Brasilonema sennae CENA114: one gene and its partner. The protein of the gene in region 2 binds, or shares a complex with, the protein of the main gene of each other region. Links are inferred from orthologs where the notes say so. Each region holds a gene or a part of one and is shown on either strand. Other genes may lie near its edges.

What was found.
Region 1: the proteins of accC (region 2) and accB are in contact, whole or in part, in a solved structure (PDB 8UXZ), measured with the Escherichia coli proteins. The link is inferred for Brasilonema sennae CENA114 from one-to-one orthologs.

The regions. Positions count from the first base shown.
Region 1 is NZ_CP030118.1:479,678-491,300, reverse strand. What follows is about bases 1-2,866. They hold accB (acetyl-CoA carboxylase biotin carboxyl carrier protein), read left to right. Parts: upstream 1-1,090; coding sequence 1,091-1,642; downstream 1,643-2,866. Other genes in these bases: tmpR (bifunctional dihydropteridine reductase/dihydrofolate reductase TmpR), read left to right, coding at 2,819-2,866; DP114_RS02005 (NUDIX domain-containing protein), read left to right, coding at 2,376-2,825; DP114_RS02010 (ArsR/SmtB family transcription factor), read left to right, coding at 1,707-2,051; efp (elongation factor P), read left to right, coding at 401-958. In the rest of the region: more of tmpR, read left to right, coding at 2,867-3,538; DP114_RS36200 (transposase), read left to right, coding at 3,593-3,715; DP114_RS01990 (dihydropteroate synthase), read left to right, coding at 4,255-5,148; DP114_RS01985 (class I SAM-dependent methyltransferase), read left to right, coding at 5,335-6,495; DP114_RS01980 (HAD family hydrolase), read left to right, coding at 6,789-7,451; folK (2-amino-4-hydroxy-6-hydroxymethyldihydropteridine diphosphokinase), read right to left, coding at 7,640-8,128; DP114_RS01970 (D-alanine--D-alanine ligase family protein), read right to left, coding at 8,298-9,350; DP114_RS01965 (GerMN domain-containing protein), read right to left, coding at 9,875-10,513; DP114_RS01960 (LmeA family phospholipid-binding protein), read right to left, coding at 10,579-11,394; DP114_RS01955 (proline--tRNA ligase), read right to left, coding at 11,525-11,623. UniProt on the Escherichia coli protein: This protein is a component of the acetyl coenzyme A carboxylase complex; first, biotin carboxylase catalyzes the carboxylation of the carrier protein and then the transcarboxylase transfers the carboxyl group to form malonyl-CoA.
Region 2 is NZ_CP030118.1:1,715,418-1,727,021, forward strand. Bases 8,758-11,604 are described here. They hold accC (acetyl-CoA carboxylase biotin carboxylase subunit), read right to left. Parts: upstream 10,934-11,604; coding sequence 9,581-10,933; downstream 8,758-9,580. Other genes in these bases: psbX (photosystem II reaction center X protein), read right to left, coding at 8,826-8,945; DP114_RS07295 (YggT family protein), read left to right, coding at 9,140-9,430; DP114_RS07305 (hypothetical protein), read right to left, coding at 11,004-11,321. Also shown: DP114_RS07245 (AAA family ATPase), read right to left, coding at 1-59; DP114_RS07250 (hypothetical protein), read right to left, coding at 44-1,024; DP114_RS07255 (caspase family protein), read right to left, coding at 1,115-2,155; DP114_RS07260 (CPBP family intramembrane glutamic endopeptidase), read right to left, coding at 2,329-3,225; DP114_RS07265 (AbrB family transcriptional regulator), read right to left, coding at 3,498-3,959; DP114_RS07270 (succinate dehydrogenase/fumarate reductase iron-sulfur subunit), read left to right, coding at 5,328-6,347; DP114_RS07275 (TolB family protein), read right to left, coding at 6,423-6,947; DP114_RS07280 (TolB family protein), read right to left, coding at 6,995-7,555; DP114_RS07285 (Ycf66 family protein), read right to left, coding at 7,609-8,532. UniProt on the Escherichia coli protein: This protein is a component of the acetyl coenzyme A carboxylase complex; first, biotin carboxylase catalyzes the carboxylation of the carrier protein and then the transcarboxylase transfers the carboxyl group to form malonyl-CoA.

The DNA of each region.
Region 1 (11,623 bases), 1.2 Mb from region 2 along the record:
TGAGATAAGAGAATTGTTCACTTCAACGCAGGATGATCGAAAATTTAGACAGCTGGACAACTAGAATTTAATCCATTAAAAAAAAGTTGTCGTCTTTTTGACGAAAAACAATTTTTGATTTTTGTTTTTTTATTTTATGAGTTTGTCTGATTTTCCCAATCTCTGGGTACCTTTGGCGCTTTTAGGGTTAATTATCATTGCTGCTGTCTTTTTCAGCCGCAGCAGCTAATATCATGTTGCTGGCATACTAAAAAAGTGAAGTTCGCCGGGAAAGTCGGGGAGGAAGGATAACTGTTGGTTTTTGACTAAGTACTAATAACTAATGATCAAAGAAATAACTAATCACTCCTATTGGAGGTTAAAATAAATCCCGATTGTCTCCCAAAATTTTAAAAGTTTCATGATCTCCAGCAACGATTTTCGACCCGGTGTTTCGATAGTATTAGATGGGTCCGTATGGCGTGTGGTGGAATTCCTCCACGTTAAGCCAGGAAAAGGTTCTGCTTTTGTGCGGACGAAATTGAAAAATGTTCAAAGTGGAAGCGTGGTGGAAAAAACTTTCCGCGCAGGTGAAACAGTTCCCCAAGCTAACCTGGAAAAAAGCACAATGCAACATACCTATAAAGAAGGTGACGAATACGTCTTTATGGATATGGAAACATATGAAGAAGGCAGATTGAGCGCCTCACAGATTGGCGATCGCGTAAAATACCTCAAAGAAGGTATGGAAGCCAATGTTGTTCGCTGGGGCGACCAAGTCCTGGAAGTGGAACTGCCTAACTCCGTAGTATTGGAAATTGTGCAAACAGATCCAGGTGTTAAGGGTGACACTGCTACTGGTGGTTCTAAGCCTGCAACTTTGGAAACGGGAGCAATGGTGATGGTTCCTTTGTTTATTTCTCAAGGAGAACGCATCCGTATAGACACCCGTGACGATAAATACCTTGGCAGGGAGTAACTTTCTTCTCACCTCTAGATGCAAATCCCGATTTTCATCTATGACAGGGATTTCCATCCCTGCCTAACTATACAAATTCATTTCAAAAGATAAAGTCTCTGTACGATCTAATTGCATGAGGTAAGGAAAGCTGTGCCATTGGACTTTAATGAAATCCGCCAACTGTTGACAACCATCGCACAAACGGACATTGCAGAAGTCACGCTCAAAAGTGACGATTTTGAACTCACAGTTCGTAAGGCTGTAAGCGTTCCTCCAATGTTGTCAGCAGCACCTCAAGGGGCGTTAGGGGCGGTTGGTACACCGAACACACCAGTTCCACCGCCTATTCCGTTAGTAATGTCGCCTCCGACAGTGACGGTAACCCCGCCAAACCGCCCCACTGACAGTAATACTTCTGGCGTACACTCACCACCGATTGGTTCCTCTGTTATAGAACAGAAGTTTGTGGAAATCCCTTCCCCAATGGTGGGGACGTTTTATCGTGCGCCGAGTCCAGGCGAAGCACCATTTGTGCAAGTGGGCGATCGCATTCGGAGCGGTCAAGCAGTATGTATCATAGAAGCCATGAAACTGATGAATGAAATTGAAGCCGAAGTATCCGGACAAGTCATAGAAATTCTCGTACAAAACGGTGAACCAGTAGAATATGGTCAACCTTTGATGCGAATTAACCCAGATTAAGTATTAATCTATATATCGATGCCTAGTTGTTAAATTTTTAATGAGTCCTTACGGGTCTGCCCTGATGAAACAAGCGTTGCCTGTACCGCCAGAAGTCGTGCAACAAGTGGCTGAATACTTCAGCCTCTTGAGTGAACCTATGCGCCTACGGCTGTTGCATTTGCTGCGAGATGAAGAAAAATGCGTGCAAGAATTGGTAGAGGCAACACAGACTTCTCAGGCTAATGTATCAAAACACTTGAAGGTCATGTGGCAAGCGGGAATCCTTAGTCGTCGCAGTGAAGGAACCTGTGCCTATTACCGAGTTGAAGATGAAATGATTTTTGAATTGTGTAACAGGGTTTGCGATCGACTCGCCTCCAGGTTAGAACAGCAAGCCCGTAATTTTCGGTTCTTAAATACCAAGTAATTCTTGAGAAAAACGGGCTAGCCCCTTAGGGGGCGCACTCTCGGACGGCCCGCTACGCTAACAAAATGCAGAACACACAACACAAGATAACTCCACGAGCGAGTCCGCGCTTATTCAGTATTAAACTGAACTTAGTTTGCTGCAAAGTACTAAACAAAGCGAATAGACTGATGTCTTAGTATTTACTTTATATTTGGAACACTTAAAACAGAAAGTGAGATTGTGCCCACATAATCACCTTTGTGTCAATGCTTAACTTAGAGATGTTATTCTAGATGGTTAAGGCAAAGTAATGCAAAATCAAACCCAATCGGACAGATATCTGTGGAGAAGCATTTCCCTTTAACGACTGTAGGGGCACTTGCTGTGAATTCTCATGGACAAGTCTTAATAGTCAAAACGACCAAGTGGCGAGGCACATGGGGTGTACCGGGAGGTAAAGTGGAATGGGGCGAAACGCTAGAAGCTGCAGTTAAAAGAGAGTTTCGAGAAGAAGTCGGTTTAGAGTTGACTGACGTACGCTTTGGGTTACTACAAGAAGCAGTTCTAGATTCACAATTTGTGCGGGAAGCCCATTTCATTATGGTGAACTACTACGCGTTCTCGAAGGGCGAAACCATCACACCCAACGAAGAAATTGAGGAATGGGCATGGGTGACTCCCCAAAGGGCAACAGAGTATCCTCTTAATACGTACACCCATGTATTGATTTTGGATTATCTGCAAAAGCAAATCGACAAGTTATATCACAATAAAGTTCAAGAACAATGCTAAAAAAAGCGCTCGTAACCGGATCGTCGGGAGGAATTGGACGGGCGATCGCCCTCAAGCTAGCAAGTCAAGGATTTGATATCGCATTTCACTATAACCGTAGTGCAGAAGCAGCCAGCAAAGCTAGTGAGGAAGCAGCGACTTATGGAGTTAAAGCGATCGCCCTCCAAGCAGATGTTACCAATCCTGATCAAGCTAAGTCCTTGGTAGAAAATGCAGCCAAAGAACTTGGTGGCTTGTCAGTTGTTGTTAATAATGTGGGCAATTTCCTCTACAAACTAACTAGCGAAACATCAGTAGAAGAGTGGCAGGAAGTTCTTGACTCCAATCTTAATGCCACTTTTTACATCACTCAAGCCGCACTTCCCCATCTCAAGGCAGCTAATTGGGGACGCATCGTTAATTTCGCTTGTGCTAGTGCCCAGAATCTGGTCGCGCGGCAGAAAGATACAGGTTATATCATCGCTAAAACTGGTATAATCATCTATACCAAATCTTTAGCTCAGGAGCTAATTACAGACAATATTACTGCTAATGTGGTGTCCCCAGGAGTCGTAGAAAATTCCATTGGTTTGGAAGAAACTACTCCCAAGCTACCGACAAAACGACCGGCAACCTTAGAAGAAATGAGTAATGCAGTTTGTTTTTTTATTAGTCCCGAGGCAGATTACATTACAGGACAAATTTTGGAGGTATCGGGGGGTTGGAAATTGTAGTAGAAAATGAGTTAGTTTGTGCAATTTAATACTTTTTAGACAGTAAGAAGATTAATAGTTCGATGGTGCGAAATCTTTGCCTATTTTGGCAAGATAACCACGAATGCTGTAGTAAAAAGTCTTAAAAATAAGTTGAAGCTGGTTAAATGGTCTGTTTATGGGTTTAGAAACTATTGAATGTTCTAAACTCATAACTCCATTGTATTAACTTATAGAAGTTTTCTGTGATTTTTACGGAGCTTCGTACACCTTTGTTCCTTCTTCTGTGTTGCGTGTTTCCCTTCGGGTGTGCGCAGAGCGCACGCCTTACGCCAGTCTCCGAATCTCCTACAAAGACGCACTCGCTTTCGTGACGGAGACCGCCCTATGCCCTGCGGGCACGCTGAGTCCCAAGGGGACACGCGCAAGGGACGCTAACGGGTTCGCCACTTTGCCAATCTCCTGCACCAGACGCACTCGCTTTAGTGACGGGAACCGCCCCTACGGGGTTCACCAGTCACCTGCGGAGGGAAACCCTCCCGCACTGCTGGTTCACCAAGACGGCAAGTGGACTCACCAAGACGGGGGCTGGTCTCACCTGTTAAGCATCTCTAGTTGATGATTCACAAAAATCTTTGGAGGGTTGCTATTGTTTTTCAACAACTAGTTTGGCATCACAGGTACTAAAAGTACTCAAAAACTTAGAATTCTTATCCTTCACTAACTAAACTTAAAAAATGCTTACTCTCGAAGATATTTACAATATTTATGCAAAGCATCAAGATTCATTCAATGCCAAAGTTGAAGAATTTACAATTGGAAACAAGCACTTGAATTTTAATTCTAGACAAGCAATTTTAGGAGTCGTTAATCTTTCCACTGATTCTTGGTATAAGAATAGCATTTGTTACAGTCCTGAACAAGCGATCCGTCGTGGAGTAGTCTTAACAAAGCAAGGTGCTGATATTATCGACATTGGTACTGAGTCTACAGGCGCAACAGCAGCAAGAGTTGAAGATTTTCAACAAAAAAGTCAACTTCTACCTGTTCTGAAAACTTTTGATCAAGAAGGTGTCTTGACTTCAATTGAAACCTATTATCCGGAAGTAGCTAGAGAATGTTTACGGGCAGGGGCAAATGTCATCAACTTAACTGGAGGTGAGAACAGTCAAGACATTTATCGAGCGGTTTCTGAGTTCGACGCAGGAATTATTATCTGTTATCTTCAGGGAAAAAATGCTAGAGAGGTTGGTGAGTTTACGTTTACTGAAGACCCAATAGATTTAGTATATGATTATTTTGCCAACGAGATAGAAACAGCTACTAAACTAGGTGTAAGAAAAATATTTATTGATCCAGGAATGGGTTTTGGATATCAAAATTTCTACTACCAACACAAGTCGCTGCGAACTCGATATCAGATCAAAACCTTATTAAATTCTTTTAGGCTGAGAAAGTTGGGGTTCCCAGTTTGCAATATAGTTCCTACTGCGCTGGAATGTTTTGGAGAAGAATTCAGAAGTTCTCAGGCTTTTACGGCAGTTCTAGCAATATTGGGAAAAAGCGATCTACTAAGAACTCATGAAGTTCCTAAAGTGAAAGGAGTTTTAGATACTCTCAGTTTATTTTAAAGTCTTAGAAAATCAGAAATAACCGTAGAGGAACCAGCAAGAAATCATTCATTGCTTGTTAATGTCAATCGTTTAACAAACTTTGAGATTGGTTTGATCAAAGATTTGACTGTCAAGATTATAATCTTTTCATATTTGATGGTAAGTTATTAGGAATCTCCCTAAGCAGCGAATCTGTCAAATTTTATGGCGATTGGAAATCAAGATCGATATAAGAGTGCAGTTAACCACTACTTATCTCCCAAAAGGAAAGATAGCGTCAAAAGCGAATGGGAGGAACCATTCTCACGCACCGTGATAGGTCAGGCTATCCAAAAACTACAACAGACATACTCTCCTAAATCATTACGGATTATGGATTTTGGATCTGGAATAGGTGGAGGATTGGTTTTGGTTCAGAATGCTTTAGATGATATCGGACTCGACGGTAGAGATCTCTACTATTTAGGTTTGGATAACAGCTTGGAAATGGTTAAAGTAGCCAAAGAAAAGTGGGCAGACACTCCCAATGTCAATTTTCTAGAAACTGATTTTAGGTTGAACATTCCAGACCAACCAACAGAAATTTATTTATCTTGCGGAGTTCCCTATTCCCATCTCACTAAAGAAGAAAGCCGACATACATTAGAAAATATATTTAAGGCTATTAAAAAAAATAAAACCCAATCTCTAGTAGTTGTTGATGTTTTAGGACGATACTCCATAGAATGGGTATCACAGTGGGATCAAAGCCGTTGGGCTTATCGAATGAGCTTTTTAGCAGAAGGGCAAGAGCAAGAATCCATGATGATGACCTGCTACTACAGTCCAGAACTAAAGCAAATGATCCATGAAGCTGCCCAACAGGCAAATTGTAACATTTCTAGTCTTGAGTTTTTTGATCGATCAATGATGGTCGGACGTCATACATCAACCCGAGAATATAATCCTGCTATCCCCCCCTATCGGGAAGTGATCAACTCTTTGTACAAATCTGAGGAAATAACAGACTTTCAAGAATTGCTCTTTCGGTGTGAATTGCCTATAGCACCATCTCCTGTGAACCAGTTCTTCAATAAGTTTTCTCAAATGTGGAATCAGTTGGTTCTCGAAGCGGCGGAATTTTGTGGGGAACATCTTGGAGAACATCTTAATGTTATACATCAGATTTCATTGCCAGAACCAGTGGCAGGATTGAAACAAGAATTATCACGGCTTCAAGAAAGTAACTCTGACCTCCATTTTCGTGCCAATATTGTTGAACCAACTTTGGCTAAGTATTTGTGTCGCTTGGAATCAAATACACAGCCCGGTTTGGGAGTAGGTCATACCTTGATTGCCATACTTTATGTGAATGGAGAAGACTAATCTGAAGTGGGCTTTTTCATCTGAGGTTAAGGGAACAGTCAAGAAGGAAAAAGGTATATCTAGTTGACCAAAAATCAAATAGGAGTCCTATATTGCCTTTTTTAGTAGTTTTGTCTTTTTTTACTCTTAACTATCAGTAACGATGTAAATATTTGATTGTTACGTTGACTGAATGTGTGCAAGACTTAGTTTTAAAAACTTGCATGGACTTTCTTTGCATTTTCGGAGGAACCCAGGTGTCAAAAACTGTGACAATCTTTAAATTCAACAGAGTTATTTTTCTGTGAAAAATTATGAATATACTGGATCGATATTTTGATGCTGTCATCTTTGATATGGATGACTTAATACTTGATAATGGCTCGTGGTACAAGTATGCATATCAATATGCAGCTCACGAATTAGGTTATTTTATCAGTGATGAATGTTATGCTCAACTCTTAGGAATTCCTCATGCTGAATGCGATAAAATATTGAGTAAAACTTTTGGAGAAGAGTTTTCCGTCGAAATTTTCAATAAAGTTTTACAACAGCAATATCAGGAAACGCTAAACAAAAAAGGCGTGAAGTTTAGAGATGGATTTGAAACATTGTTCTCTTATTTAGAAAAACAAGGGGTTTCTATAGGTTTGGCAACTAGTTCAACTTGGAAACACGTAGAAATGCATCTGAGTCAAACCCGTTATTTACAAGCCTTCGATGTGATTTGTACCGCCGATCAGATCCAACGAGGAAAACCCGATCCTGAAATTTACACCTTAGCAAGTCGTTGTATGAACCGTCAGCCAAAGAATATAGTAGTATTTGAAGATTCAAATAACGGTATCAGATCTGCGATCGCTGCTGGATGTATGGCTATTATGGTTCCTAATCAAGCATTACCAGACGAGGACGTGAAGGAAAAAGCCCTCCTGGTTTTATCTAGTTTGGCTGATGCGATTCCATTAATGTATTAAGAATACAAAGGATACATCGATTTCTTCGTACATCCATTTCGCACGTTTACGCTGCAGGAGACGTCGCAAATCCCAGAGATCCTTGTCTTGCAACTGCGGTAGCTCACAGTGCAATTGCAGCACGCAGTTTGGAACAGGACTTACGACATGATCCCTAGTTCTGCTAAGCAGGAAATGTATTTGTTGGCTTAACTGACCAAACTCACTCCAGAACAATCAACTTTTTGAACGAGTTGGGAGATCGGCATCCCTGAGACGGGTTCTATCCAATCAGGAGCAATTTCTGCTAATGGTACCAAAACAAAAGCTCTTTCTGTCATCCGTGGATGAGGGATTTGCAGATCAGGTGTTTCTAGAATTAACTCATCAAACAGAAGTACATCCAAATCTAGGGTTCTTGGTCCCCAACGTTCTTGACGTACTCTACCAAACTCTTGTTCAATTCCCAGCATAGTCTCTAACAATTTCTGGGGACTTAACTGCACCTCTAATAGGGCGCAGCCATTGAGATAATCTGGTTGTGATGGTCCAATTGGTTTTGTTCTATACCAACTGGAATGTGATTTGACCGTAATATCTGGAGTGTGCTCCAGTTCTTCTAGGGCAGCTTCTAAGATGGCTTGGGAATTACCAAGGTTACTCCCGAGAGCGATCGCACTAACAGAATGCTGTGTCATTGCAAGTTTTTCAAAAGTTTAAGACGATAGCACTTATTTTTAGAGTTTAGACTAGTTTTGCTTATCAAACAGCCAAACCCTTATTCACACAGACTTTCCTGATTTTTAGGCGTGTTTGGATTCCCAACTCTAAAATGCTTGCTACTTCGCCTTATACCCCTGTGTTTCTTCAAATGGATAATTTGTCGAAGATCATATTCTTGCCCAACGCTTGATTGATCATTATTGCGAATAACTCATCTAAAGGAATTCCCACTTTGTTCGCCGTACAGGCAACCACCGCGTTGTGGTCAAAAATACAAAACAACCCAGCTTCTAAGAACCAAGGTTGTCCCTGTGGGTCGATTCGGAAGTCAAATAAACTATAATGGCGACAGCCCAAAGCCAAATGACACTTCTTAACTTCTTGCTGAACCTTTTGGGTGATCGGGTCATTAACATCTACAATCCAACCAGGGACATAGTTCTTAGCAGTTGAAGCCAAGTCGCCCTCGATGGGTATCTTGAATTTGTCAGTATAGCTGCGGATGGGTCTGACTTCGGGGTCTATCTGATACTCTTCCATGGGTAAACCGATGAGTTCCCCATCTTTGACAATGGCACCGCATCTGACTTCTCGACCGGCTTCAATGAATGTCTCTACGATCACCTCCGAAGCAAATTCAAATGCTTTCTTCAGGGCAGCATCATAGTCAGCAACTTCTTTGACTAAGGACACCCCTAAAGAGTTGTCGGCATTTGCGGGTTTGATGACTACTGGAGGTGTAATTGTGGGAACGTCTCCTTTGCGGAGCACTTCTCCAGAAGGAACTTTGACCCCAGCTGCTGCGACAATTGCTTTGGTTTTGGCTTTGTGAGCTGTTAATGCCATCAGATCCGGAGTATTCCCTATGTAAGGGATCTTAAGCAAGTCAAATAGTGCGCGGTACTCAATCATTCCAGGCAGACAAAACATTTGTGGCAACATAACGTCAATGTTTTGCGCTGTTATAAACTCTATAGCTTCTAACAGAGAAAGCGGTTTGGCGACAGCAATATCTTCAAGACTCAGAGAGGAAGGAAATCGCCACAGGCCATCAGGTGTGATGTATGCAATTAAAAATTCGTAGCGCGATGGATTTGCCGTAGCTACCAGACAGCTATGGGCGTAATTGCGTGACAATTCACGGTAAAAATCACTAGATGGAGACCCTGCTACATGAAGGATACGAAGTACTGACATGATTCATCTTCTTAGGCACTGTTATACAGGATATATTAAAAAAAGAATTCAGCAAGTCCTGATTCAGGAGTTAGAATCACTTCCGCCCTTGGATTTAGACAAGGCAGCTTTTGGGTAAGAAGCAACAACCCAAAACGTGCCGCCCATACTCCTCCCTTGCGTCGCACAGAATTCATTCTGACTTCTGGCGACTGACGCCTCTGTTCTTCTGATAATTTTGACAACAAGCCCTAAGCAGTAAATATTTCAGGTGTCTAAACTCCAGTAAGATGGTATTTATTACCCCAAAAGTCCGTTTATATACTGAGTGAATAGAAAAAACTATAAACAACATTGCAAAAGTAACAATTGCCACTCTTATGGGAAAGGGGAAAGGTTTTTTGATAATTCTTTCCCCCTTTGCCTTTACCCCTTATGCTCCGGATAGGAACTGCTCACCCGTTATAAGTTATAGTAATCTGTTGAAGAATTCTAAAAAAATTCATCCCCCAGTTGAAACCGAGGGATGAAACCATTTACCTGACCTAAAGTGAATAATTTTTATTAAAGCTTTCACGTGTCAATGGCTGTTCTAACTCCAGACCTTCGCCGCCTAAAGTTTCTAAAGGTTTGCCGTTTACTTCAATGTAGACTTTGGCATTCTTATCTACAGCCGTAGCGGTGTAGACAACTTGTCCCACACGACCCATCATTGAAGAACTTCCACCTCCACTTTCAAATTCTTCTGATAAATTGACATGGACACCATCACTTGCTGCCTTAACACCTAGTAGCTTTGTTCCTTGTGGAATTGTGGTAGTTTCGCTACTTTCTGTTGGTCCAGCTAATAACTGTTGGAAAGCTCCTTCTAAAACATCGTTAGGCGACTTCCCAAGAGCTTTGACTTGAACTGTTTGGGGAACCAACTTAAACCCACTACCTGTATCTTGCAGCCAAAAAACTTCAGCTTTTTGCTCAGCAGTCAACTGGTTTGTTGATGCTGGAGGTTGACTTAGTGCTGGAACAGGGATTTGTACAGGGGGATTATTAGGAGGATTCTTAGAAATATTATTATCGGGTTTGCTGGCAAAAAAAGCTATACCACCACCCACTGCAATAACCGCTGCTGTTATAGCTGCAATAATACCTGGAGATAAACGGTTAGATCCTTGCTGTTCTTTCATATTGAAAACCTACCTTTAGGCTGAAATAGTATTTGTATGAGGAGAAGCCTGGTTAACGACGATACTTATAAACTAGGGGTTTCCAAAAACCTAGAAGATGGCTCTACTCGCAAAAATGCGGCAATCTCTAACTCTTCTGGTTTCATATTCAATTTTAGGATTCGTACTTGTAGACCGTCACCTTCCAGATTGCTTAAATCCAATCGTTTGTTGAGATTGTTCACAACTGTGTTGACAAATTGAGGTGGAACCTGTTCTCCATTGGCTGCCACAATTGGGTTAACTAACTGGATATTCCTGCCACCAACGATACGAAATCCTGATTCCACCCTAATTGACAAGGGCTTATCCAGACTTCTATCCTGTAATTCTACTTGGGCACTCAAGCGGTTGTCGGCTAAAAATTTTACATTTGGATTGGTAAAATGATAGACAGAATTCTTCTGCGCTGTGTTTAAAGAACCGCCTGTGTTAATTTTTAGCTTTTGTAACATCACCATAAATTGAGGTGATTGTATGAGTTTATTAATATCCTGTTGAGTTAACACCAAACGGACACCAGCTTGTAAAGGTCGTTTGAATAATGGTCGTTTTTTTCCCAGACTGCGCGGTTCTAATTCAATTGCATCAGTTTCCAATTCTAAAGCTGCAATACGAATGTCTTGCCACTTCTTGAGTTGCAAAGAACGCCCTGCAACACGCACTTTTTCTACCTTGCCTTGCAGCAATTGGTGAGTAGGGGCATTGTCAACTCGCACTTGCAATTGTTCTACCTGAGCCAACTGAGAACGGATAGCATTTTCAGCAGTCTGATCAGCCACCAGTCCAACCGGAGTCACTAACCCTAACAAGCCAGATACAAGGAGTATGAAGAATTCCATGTTTTCGTTTGTGATAGTGGTATTCAGTTACCAGTTACCAGTTATCAGTTATCAGTTACCAGTTACCAGTTACCAGTTACAACAGAAAATACGGGTCTGTTTCTTTTGTTAACTGTTCACTGTTAAGTGTTCACTGACTCCGCTGTTCACTGTTCACCGATTGAATCCACTGATTTAGTGTAGATACAACGTCAGCGATCGCAATTTCGTGTGACTTTCGACTTTTTCG
Region 2 (11,604 bases):
GGCTTGGGCTGCACCTTGCCTGTGTATTTCAGCCGCTTTCCGTCTAAAGCTCTAGCCACCTAACTTCTTCCTCCTGCCACTTACAGTCACACAAATCAAAAATTTCGGCAAACACACGCTCTGGAACCCCTTCACTCTTTTCCAAAATGACCTGAACTGTATAGTCAATTTTTTTAGTGACCTTGGTTGGCAATGCATCAATTGCATTTTCCATCCAATTAGTTAATACTCGCTCAGATAGAGGATCTATGATTGGTAACCTAATAGGGATACAGGGTTCCCAAACCTGATCGAGCTGGTTTGCAAATTGGATTTTCCAGTTGCTGACACAACCCTCATGATCAACTAAAAACATGAGGAGAAAAAACTCGTTAGTTGGGTAGATTGTCTGTTGAACTGAGTTTACCAACGGTAGCCAGAAGTCGCGCATCAGTTCATGTAGATAGTCTTCGTCAATGCAGTCAAAGTCATGAAAAACCAGGATGACGTGCTGGGTTTGCAACTGAGCGATCGCATTCTTAGCAATCTCCTCATGGGATGAAAAGTTTTGTACTCCCATTTGACGCCCCAGTTCTCGCCACAAAGCAGCAATATCTGTTCTCAAAGCCCTACGGCGGAGGTGAAACTGGATTGGCACAGTTATGGTACTGTCTGGAATTGCGTGTAACAAGCGCTTCAGCAGAAAGATTTGACCGTATTCCGGTGAGCCATGAACCAAAAAAGCTCCTATTCGTTTTTCTTCAATAAATTCTCGGAACAGCCGCACCTCCTTGACATAATTTAGGCGAAACAGTTCGCTATGTATTCGCTCATTGTCTAAAGACCTTTCAATAGTTGAAATCTGCTTATGGAGGCGATCGCGTTCCACCTCAAACCGCTCAATTTCTTTTTCTAGCTGAAAAGCCACTGAAGCACCAGCTTGGATAGCACAATCAGTTCGCAAGCGCTTTATTTTCAGGCATAGCAGTTCGTACTGTTGCTGAAGTTCTTTCCGTCTTTGCTGTAAGTGCCGAACTGAGGACATTAATATAAAATATTAGACTTTATACACAATATTTTTACTTGTTATAGTTTTGACAAACGACATCTTTAACTTAGCTCCAGCCTTCTAAAATTACTGCAACGCCTGTTCCATCTCATCCAACTCATCACCAAGACGCGCTAGTTGAGCCTCTTCATCCAAAAGCTGCTTTTCTAATTGAAACTTAACAGCCGTACCAGTCTCAATAGCCAAAGCATCCCGCATTCGCTTCACCTTTTCACTACGGAGATCCCATTCTGCCTGTAGTGTGTCTTGTTTCTGCGCTAATCGTCGCTTTTGTCCAGCCCTCAAACTACTGGTAGTTGAGTTAACTTCAGCCACTGGTGTTTCCCCAGGTAAAAATTTACTTCCACCTGCGTAGTAGCAAAGTGGAAAATTATCACCCAAATCAAGCACTTTGTTCACGAATGGATGCTGTGGTCCGGAAGCCCGCTTAGGTACTTGGTCGAACAAATAAATCATAACGTCAAGAATACGAGCATAGCCATCTTTATTCACGGCGGCTTTGCCTTGTAAAGCTTCTAACAAGCAATCTGTAAAAGCACTGTATGGCTGACCGGTATAAGAATATTCATCTTCTCGCGATGAAGCGACGACAACTCGACCACTTCCTGTTCCCAGAATATCTAACAAATCAGGTGGTACAGGTGACTTGACAAAAGTTTCTCCTGCTTCTTTAAGAGCAGGAACACCTCCTGCATGACAGCAATCTAGCAAAACGACGAGCTTACGTGCTTTAATCGCCTCTATTTTTTGGGTAAACTCCAATCCTGATATGGCAGTGTCTCCACGTTGACTGGGATCATAGCCATAAGGCACTAAAAAGTATTCATTTGTACGCTTAATCCGTCCACCATGACCAGAGTAGTAAATAATGACACTCGCATCCACATTTTGGTTCACTTGTGCGATAAGCTGGTCAAAAGCCTTGAGAATATGTTGCCGAGTTGCAGAAGTCTCAGTGAGCAGGTTGACTTGGTTTGGTGGATAAGCGGCTTGATTGGGGTTAACCAAAACATCTCGTAGGGCTGTAGCATCTTTAACAGTAATGCCTAAATCAGCACCAACACCGATGAGTAATGCATAACCATTAGCAAAAGTTAGATTTGTCACGCCTTATCCTCTTGACTTATTGACAGTGCTTGGTGACTCCCTTTTGAGGGGAGTATACTAATCTACCAACTGAAGTCAAAGCATCCCAGATTTTTTTCAGCAACAATTGAGAACAAAGATACTCTCAGTTGTTTACCTTACGCTGTCACTACTGATTTTTTACGCCGAGAGCGTCAATGCACAAAATCAAAATAGCGAGAAAATAACCAAAGAACTCCTCCAGTCAGGAGTAAACAAACAACACCCGCTACACCAGCAAGGGGTTTTTTATTCTTACCTGTCACCCACTCCGAGACTTCACCTGTGTAATCAATCAGTGCGGCTGTGTCTACTGTGGCGATCGCCCATATCCATCCAGTATGCAATCCCCAAGCTAAGCCTATACTCCCCCCATCCACAAACCGTGCTAGTACCAACACCATCCCCATAAACCAGAGTCCAGGTAACTGTGGGATGGTTTCTTTTTGCTCCCAAACCAAGTGTAGCAACGCAAAAATCGAGCTAGAAATGAGCGCTGCTACCCAAACAGAACCACCCTTCTCTAGTTCAGTAAACACAAACCCACGAAAAATTAGCTCCTCAATACCACCTACAAATAACGCCACTAACAAAATAGGTAGTAAGATAGGTCGCACAAGCTTAATATTTGACCATTGAAAAGAGCACCATCCTAGCCACGATTGCCATAAAAAAACTAATGTTATACTAAATATTCCTAAAGCTAAACCTACCACCAAAGAATATAAAGTTGAAACATTTCCAATCAAGCCGTAATCTGAGAAAGGTGTATCGGTTAACCAACTAGTTACCCACAAAATCAACGGAGCTAGTAAGTAGAGAGACACTACTAAAGGTAACTTTTGTTCTGGTTGCAAAAGTTGAGAAGGTTGCCATTTGAGGACAAACGCTGTTAAAGCTGCTATGGGTAACCAGCAGGACACCCAAACAATAAAGAAAGCCATCACAACAAACAATACTGGTGCATCTTTTAAGGATGACAGTAAAAAGTTGATTGATGGCTCAGGTAACGATATGAAAGTAGGTAAAAAAACACAGTTGACTTCTTGCATAGTAGAAACATTTTATTTTGGTAAGAGAAAAGCTTTATTAATTTGGAGCAGCTTTCAAGCAGGAATAGCTAGGTTGCGCTTCTTTTCTCACTACCTCAAGTATTGCTCATCTAATCGCTCTTCTTTTTATTGACCAAACCTTTTACTAAAATGAATCATGCATCCAAGAAGTCTAATCGTTTTTTTGTTCAAAAAATTTAAAAATTTGACTTTCGCCGTAAAGACAAGTTGTCCAGCGTTTGCCTTAAACTTGCCTCTACGATCACAAAAGTTTATTCCTCCTCTTCGTCATCGTCTTCAAAATCTTCCTCGTCTTCAAGCTCTTCATCATAGACTTCTTCGTCATCATGCTGGAGTATCTTTTTATCACTATCAACTTGAATTAAGTGAATATGCTTGTAACCCAGCTTAATTTCAAACTCATCACCCGGCTTTAAACCCATTGCTTTGGTATAAGTTGCACCAATCACAATCTGACCGTTTTGATGGACACTAACCCTGTAAGTAGGTTCACGCCCACGACCATCTTTTGGTGCTTCTGGACTTAAGGGAATTCCCCTAGCCGAGAGCAAAGCATCATAAAAGTCGGTGAGATTGACACGAACTTGGTTATTTTTTGTAACGGTGTAATAACCACACTGCTTAGCTCTTTCTCGCCGTGGTAAGGTAGAAAGTTCTTTCACTTTAGCTAGCAGTGTTTTCCCAGTTAATGGTGCAGTTGCGGTTTCAGTCATTATGCTTCAAATATCCTCACTCTCTCCAAACAAATAAACAAATCATCTTCTGCCAGTACTTGGCTTTTTGACATCTGCACAAAGTTGCTTCAGACCTAATACCAGAGGGGTTATTCCTCCATATAGGGTGAGCCACAAGAGTATCTGTTACGATTGACCACAACAGAAGATGGTTGTAGTTGTCACAGGCATTAATTTTCGTAATTTTACGCCATTTCTAACCATCATTTGCCATCTGAAACGAAATAATTCTCTTTTTTGGCACTACTAAAGTGGAGCAACTTTGAACAACTACAAATTGGGGAGACAAAAAGCGATGACACTGCGCCCTTAGGGGTTCCCAAGGGGGGTGCAAAGTGTCCGGGTGAGGATTTTCATCCCGATTTCTCGCCGTTTCGCCGTTGTGTTCTACCACGACCAAACAAGTCGTAGACCCAATAAATTGCAGGCTTTTTACTTTCCTTACTCTGTCTTAATTGACCTTGAGTCGTAGGGTTTTACCCATTTCTACTCAAGAAACATAATTGACAGCATAGTATTTTCTTAAGGTTGCAGCAACATACAACCTTTAACCCTGCTAGTAGAGACCATAAATTTCTTGCCTCCACTTTATTACAAAGAAACAAAGCAGTAACAGTCGCACTTACACGGCGATTAATACTGGTTTTGTTGCCTCATAATTTTATATTAAATAGTAGCATGATTTAATAATAGCAAAATAGGTGTTTCACTTTTAAATCAACTTGCTGATACACTTTTATCGAAATTTTTATGGTTGGGGTGAGTATTGGTGGTCGGGTTTTATAAAAATTCATTTAATTTTGACAAGCAGTTTTAACGAGATGAGTGAGAACAAGCGAGTTTCTTGATCAAGAGGTCAAGATGTTCATTAAGAGCTTTAACAATTCTATATAACCAAAAAATAGAGCTTCACGACCAATTGAGCGATTTTTTAACTCAGGGCTTGTTTAACTCGTCTTGACATCAAGATATAGTTAGAATCCAAGGAGCATTAAATTTGGAAATTTTCGCAGCTTACAATGAACTAAAGTCTCAAGAACAGTGTCGCTGTATTTTACTCTCCTTCCTCCAACGCCGAAAGATATAAATTAATTGTCAAGCAGTGAGCATTTTTCTGGTAATCTGGCTATTGACACATCTGGTGTTAAACCCATTGGGTAGTAATACAACTAAAATTTTGATAATTATCCTTAAACTATAATGAGTACCTCTTTAATCATCAGCCTATTAACAGGTAGCTTTTAATTAAGGGCAACAAGAGTATAGCTCACTTATTGGTGAGCTACTCCATAGTGGAAATTATTCCCAAAGATGGGTATAGCAATTTCAAAACTTTGGTTGGTGGTCATGGAAGTTATTTTTAAGATCATACGGCAACAACAAAATTCCTCCCCGATAGTGCAGAATTACCATTTGGATGTTGAAGGGGGGAATACAATCCTAGATTGTCTCAATCTTATTAAGTGGGAGCAAGATGGGACATTGGCATTTCGCAAAAATTGTCGCAACACGATTTGTGGTAGCTGCGCAATGCGAATCAATGGGCGTTCGGCTTTGGCTTGTAAGGAAAATGTTGGTAGTGAAATTGCCAAATTGGAACAAACTGTTATAACAGGAAGTCATACAAATGGCATTCCAGAAATCATCATCGCACCACTAGGCAATATGCCTCTGATCAAAGATTTAGTGGTAGATATGAGCAGTTTTTGGAACAACCTTGAGGCGGTTGCTCCTTATGTGAGTACAGCGGGACGTAACATTCCAGAAAGAGAGTTTTTACAAACACCGCAAGAGCGATCACGGCTTGATGAAACTGGTAATTGTATCATGTGTGGAGCTTGCTATTCTGAATGCAATGCTCGTGAAGTTGACCCAAATTTTGTTGGCCCCCACGCACTGGCTAAAGCTTACCGCATGGTGGCAGACTCTCGTGATCACAAAACCGAAAGTCGTTTAGAAGAATATAACGAAGGAACTAAAGGAGTTTGGGGTTGCACCCGTTGTTTTTACTGTAATTCCGTATGTCCAATGGAAGTCGCCCCATTAGACCAAATCACAAAAATCAAGCAGGAAATTCTTGATCGCAAACAAGCAAGCGACAGCCGTTCAATTCGTCATCGTAAAGTATTGATAGACTTAGTTAAAGAAGGCGGGTGGATTGATGAGCGTCAATTTGGTTTACAAGTCGTCGGGAACTACTTTAAAGACCTCAAAGGGTTGCTCAGTCTTGCTCCCCTTGGATTGCGAATGATAGCCCGAGGTAAGTTTCCTCTTTCGTTTGAACCTTCCGAAGGAACTCAACAAGTGCGATCGCTGATTGAAGCCGTCAAGCAAGAAGAGAAGAAATTACAGGGAGTGAGGGAGTGAGGAAGTGAGAGAGTGAGTGAGGGAGGGAAAATGCCTTCCCTGCTTCCCTCTTTCCCTCCTTCCCTCATAATCTCCTTAACGTGGATCTTGAGGTATATTCAGCGGTTGTCCGGAACGGTTATAAACTAAAATATCCCATTGCCCATTCACACTAGACTCAAAAGCAATCCTATTACCATCAGCACTCATTGTTGGATGACGAACTTCTGCTTGCAGGTTGGCAGTCAAATTTCTTAATTGACGTGTTTCTCTATCATACAGAAAAATAGCTGAGCGGCCCTGTCTACTACCTGCAAACACGATATAACGACCACTTTCAGAAACACCAGGATGAGAAGCGACAGTATCAAAGGAATTTAGACCGGGCAAATCTACCAAACTACCAGTAACTCTGTCAAACATATAAATATCTTGTCTACCCCCTCGGTCACTCGCAAAAACGATATATCTTCTTGAGATTTGGGGATCTAATTCCGAAGCAGAACTATTAAGACTTACTCCGCCTGGATCGTAAGGATAGTTCACTATGCGTGGGTAACCAACACAGCCACTTAACAAACTAGCTGTAACAAATATAGGTAGAAAAATAGAATGTTTCATAGTCATGAGTCATGAGTCGAAGACTTTAGACTTTTACACCATCCCCCTTATGGAGGTGCACCCACCGATGCGCCATTGTCTATATCTAACTCAACATCCGGTCCGCGATCTAAAACTTCAATATCCCACTGACCACGGCTAGCACTTTCAAAGACAACATAACGCCCATTTGGGCTGATACTTGGATTTCTGATCCAGCCACGATAGGTTGGGGTAAGAATTTGCGACTGTTGCGTAGCACGATCATAAAGCGCCACCACTGGTCTACCTTGGTCACTGGTCATATAAGCAATGTAACGTCCGGTGTAGCTGAGGCTAGGACTTTCGACAATTGTTTCCGGTTGGTTTAAGCGCGGTGTTTGAATAAACTGTTGCTGATCCAAGTCATACACCAGCAGTTGGTGACTACCATTGCGATTAGAGACTAATGCTAAAAAACGACCATTTCCACTCAACGCAGGTTGCTGTTCCGTGTAACGGCTGTTGAGGGAAGTCGGTCCAAGAGGGATATCGCTATAACTACAAGATACAAGCAAACTTGCCAATGTAAAACTTAGACCCCAAGGAATTTGCCTTTGGAGCCAAAAACTAGGTGTAATTTTCCTCACTTCAACTTTTTTCGTTACGCTTTCGCGTCTTCCACCTAATCTTATTTATAGATTTATAGATCATCATCAAATTTGGATGAGCTATCTCGATCTTGATCCGAACGCTCAGGACGGTCTAATGGTTTGTATTCTACATACTCACTAGAAATGACTTCATCATCCTCACGTCCCCTTTGAGGAGCAGATTCACTGGGCGATCGCCGTTTTCTCGGTCTTGCAGGAACATCCTGATCACGACTTTCTGGACGTACTGTTCCATTACTACCACGACGCGAAGGTCGTCTTTCTTCAGTAGTCGAGCTACCCCACTCATCAACTACTCTATCGGAACCATTCCAATCTTCATCTTCAATCCTTTCTGAAGGGCGTACAGAACGTCCAGAACTCCGGCGACGGGTTTTGTCAGTTTTGTCACTTGATGTTGGTCTTTCACTACCATTGCGACGTTCTAAACGACGAGGAGTTTCATCTTCGTAGTAATCATCCCGAGATGAACGGTTATCCCTGCTACCCGAAATTCGACCACGCACGGGGCGCTCATCGTAGTCATCATCATAAGGCAGTGGTTCTAATTCAGCGTCTACCTGTGCCTTATACTTCTTGTTATACCTGTAGTTGTCGCTAACTTCTCGTTCATCATCAACAATGGGAGTGTTACGCTTGGCTTGCTGAGTCGCTATACCTCGCAGGCGAATACTTTCCACCGCAAAAAATATAGTTGAGCCTGCCAAAAGCAACTGACCAAATTGTAGAATTGGGTCCAGACGCCAACCTTGGAATATGAGAATGAAGCCGCAGAGTAAACCCACAGCAGCAAAAAATATATCCTGGTCGCGTGAGAGTTCTGGACGCACAGTGCGGAGAAAATACAGTGCTGCCCCAGCCACAGCCAAGAAAATTCCTAGGATACTGGCTGAGTTTGCCCCAAAATTGACTTGAGCCAGAACACTGGCTGAGTTCAGCCCAAACATTAGCATCGTTGTTTACCTAATATCAAAATCTATGTTAGCGAGTCAGAATTGAAATCTCTACTGTAATTAGACACAATATACTTTAAGGATGTAAATTTGCCACTCGGGCTAAGCGAAGTAACACTTATGCGTCTCTACATTATGACCCAAAGCTAACAAGTCTGTGTCTGTCAACTCAGTAAGCTTAGTATAATTATTTTTTTATAATGAATTGCTAAGAGTTACCAATTGAGCAGTGAACTGGCGGAAAACCAGTTTTAAAACTAGAGGCGTGGTATGCCACGCCCCTACAATACATCTTATGAACGCTGGATTTTATCCTTCTGGCTCACAAAAAGCAATCCTACTGTGGCGGGGACAACAACAATTAATGCACCCCAAAACAGACTCCAAAGGAAATTTGCTAAAGATGGCGTCATAGATTTCAACCTTTTTTTACATACTTTATAACAATTCTAATGGTCTAGTAGACCGTTGAGAAGCCAGTTATCCCAAAGATAAATGATTCAAGTTGTTTAACAGCCTTTGGTTAAAATTAGAGAAAGGCTTTACAAACCTTAAAATCTGCTGATTCAGTTCTTTCCCTTTATTCAAAAAAAGTCAAGCTTAAATCATGACTGGTGCTGACCTTGCCATTTGGATTCTCGGTCCAATATTAGGACTGATGACATTTTTGTTTATTTTCCGGATTATTCTGACTTGGTATCCCCAAGTTGATTTGAATCGTTTGCCTTTTAATCTGGTCGCTTGGCCTACTGAACCTTTTCTAATACCGTTACGAAAGATTGTGGCACCTGTGGGTGGGGTGGACATAACCCCAATTATTTGGGTTGGTATCTTCAGTCTTTTACGGGAAATTCTTCTCGGTCAGCAAGGACTGCTGACCATGCTGTCTCGTGCTTAGTAACAAGGGGTGTAGGGGTGTAAAGGTATAGGCGTATAGAGGAAATGCATTTACGCTTGAGATAGAGAAAATGCATTTTTCTCTTATTCTCTTATTCTCTTATTCCCCTACACCCTTACCCCCCTACACCCTTAGCTTTGGTCACAAATACTACTGCACTAACGTTTTCATCTCCTGTACGAAACTCGTGTAGACTTGCCCCTGCAAAAACTGTGGGTGTTCCATGATTTTCTGATGAAACCCAATCGTTGTGGGTAATCCCGTGATGGCACATTCTCGCAGTGCTCGTTTCATACGGTTAATAGCAGTGGGACGGTCTGCTCCCCAAACTATTAACTTGCCAATGAGGGAGTCGTAGTAAGGAGGAATTTGGTAATCAGTGTAAACATGGGAATCTATTCTAACTCCTGGACCTCCTGGGGGGAGATAACCACTGATACGTCCGGGGGAGGGACGAAAGTCATGCTCAGGATCTTCGGCATTAATACGACATTCGATCGCATGACCCCGTAAAATAACTTGGTCTTGTGTCAACTTGAGTCTTTCCCCTTGAGCAACACGGATTTGTTCAACAACCAAATCTATCCCAGTAATCATCTCCGTGACAGGATGCTCAACTTGAATCCGGGTGTTCATTTCCATAAAGTAGAATTTGCCGGATTTATCTAAGAGAAACTCAATCGTACCTGCCCCACTGTAGTTGATAAACTGAGCAGCTTTGACGGCAGCTTGTCCCATTTTCTCTCGTAAATCTGGATCTAGAGCTGGACTGGGGGCTTCTTCTAAAAGCTTCTGGTTACGGCGTTGAATTGAGCAATCCCGTTCACCTAAGTGGATGACATTACCATAGTTATCAGCCAAGATTTGAAATTCAATATGACGGGGACGCTCAATAAATTTTTCCAGATATACTCCGGAATTGCCAAATGCAGCTCCGGCTTCGCCTTGGGCTGCTTGGAAAGACTTGACAAATTCGCTTTCAGAATGTACCAAGCGCATACCCCGTCCGCCACCGCCTGCTGTGGCTTTAATCATCACTGGGTAGCCAATTTTTCTGGCGATCGCCAAACCTTCTTCCTCCGACTCTATCAACCCATCACTACCTGGTACTGTGGGTACTCCAGCTTTTAGCATGGTCTCTTTCGCGGTGGATTTATCCCCCATCAGCCGGATAGCTTCCGCAGATGGACCAATGAAAGCAATATGATGGTCAGCACATATTTCTGCAAACCGAGCATTTTCTGCTAAAAAACCATAACCAGGGTGAATAGCGCTGGCATTCCGTATCAATGCCGCTGCAATAATGTTAGGAATGTTCAAATAACTTTTACTGCTAGCAGCTTCGCCAATGCAAACCGCTTCATCAGCAAGTTGGACATGCAGAGCATTACGGTCAACGGTGGAGTGTACCGCAACAGTCGCAATCCCCATTTCTTCACAGGCGCGGAGAATGCGAAGCGCGATTTCTCCTCGATTAGCAATTAATATTTTGTCAAACTTCATCTTTTAGCTTTTGATATCAGTCCTGTAGATTGACATTGTTCTGCCATCAAAATTGAAATTACGCAGAGCCTCATTTCAAATTCTGACTGGAGATTCCCAAAATTCCTTCCAAATATAAGGAAAGATTTCGCTGCTTGCCTCTACGGGTATTAACTAGACTAGCAGCAGCGATGTTGCCGAGTATGAGTTCATTTTCCCGACTTTGGCATAATAAGAGCGTACTGTGCGCTTCATGATGAGTAAGCGCGCTCTTGGTAGGGGAGGACAGTGCCCTTCGGGTAGCATGTGGCGTTTTCAAGCGCAGCCTGGCGACGGGCGTTCCCGGAGGGTAGAACCAATTGCCGAGCAGCTGATCGCGCGATACCTTTAATATCACTTGGAAAGTCATTACTTTTCTGTCCGTCGAGTATATCCATCTGTTGATAGTTGTGAATTCTTGTACTTAATTTTTTGTTACTTGGATATTACTGATGATAAATATTTTTGTTGTGCTATACTATATATCCAGGGAAACCTTGCGGATGTGGCGGAATTGGTATACGCGCACGCTTGAGGTGCGTGTGGCTTTGCCTTGCGAGTTCGAGTCTCGCCATCCGCATATTTTATTATTTAGTGCCAAGTTATGGGTGCCGAAGTGTCAACTTTTGTAAATGGAAGAATGACTTAGCACT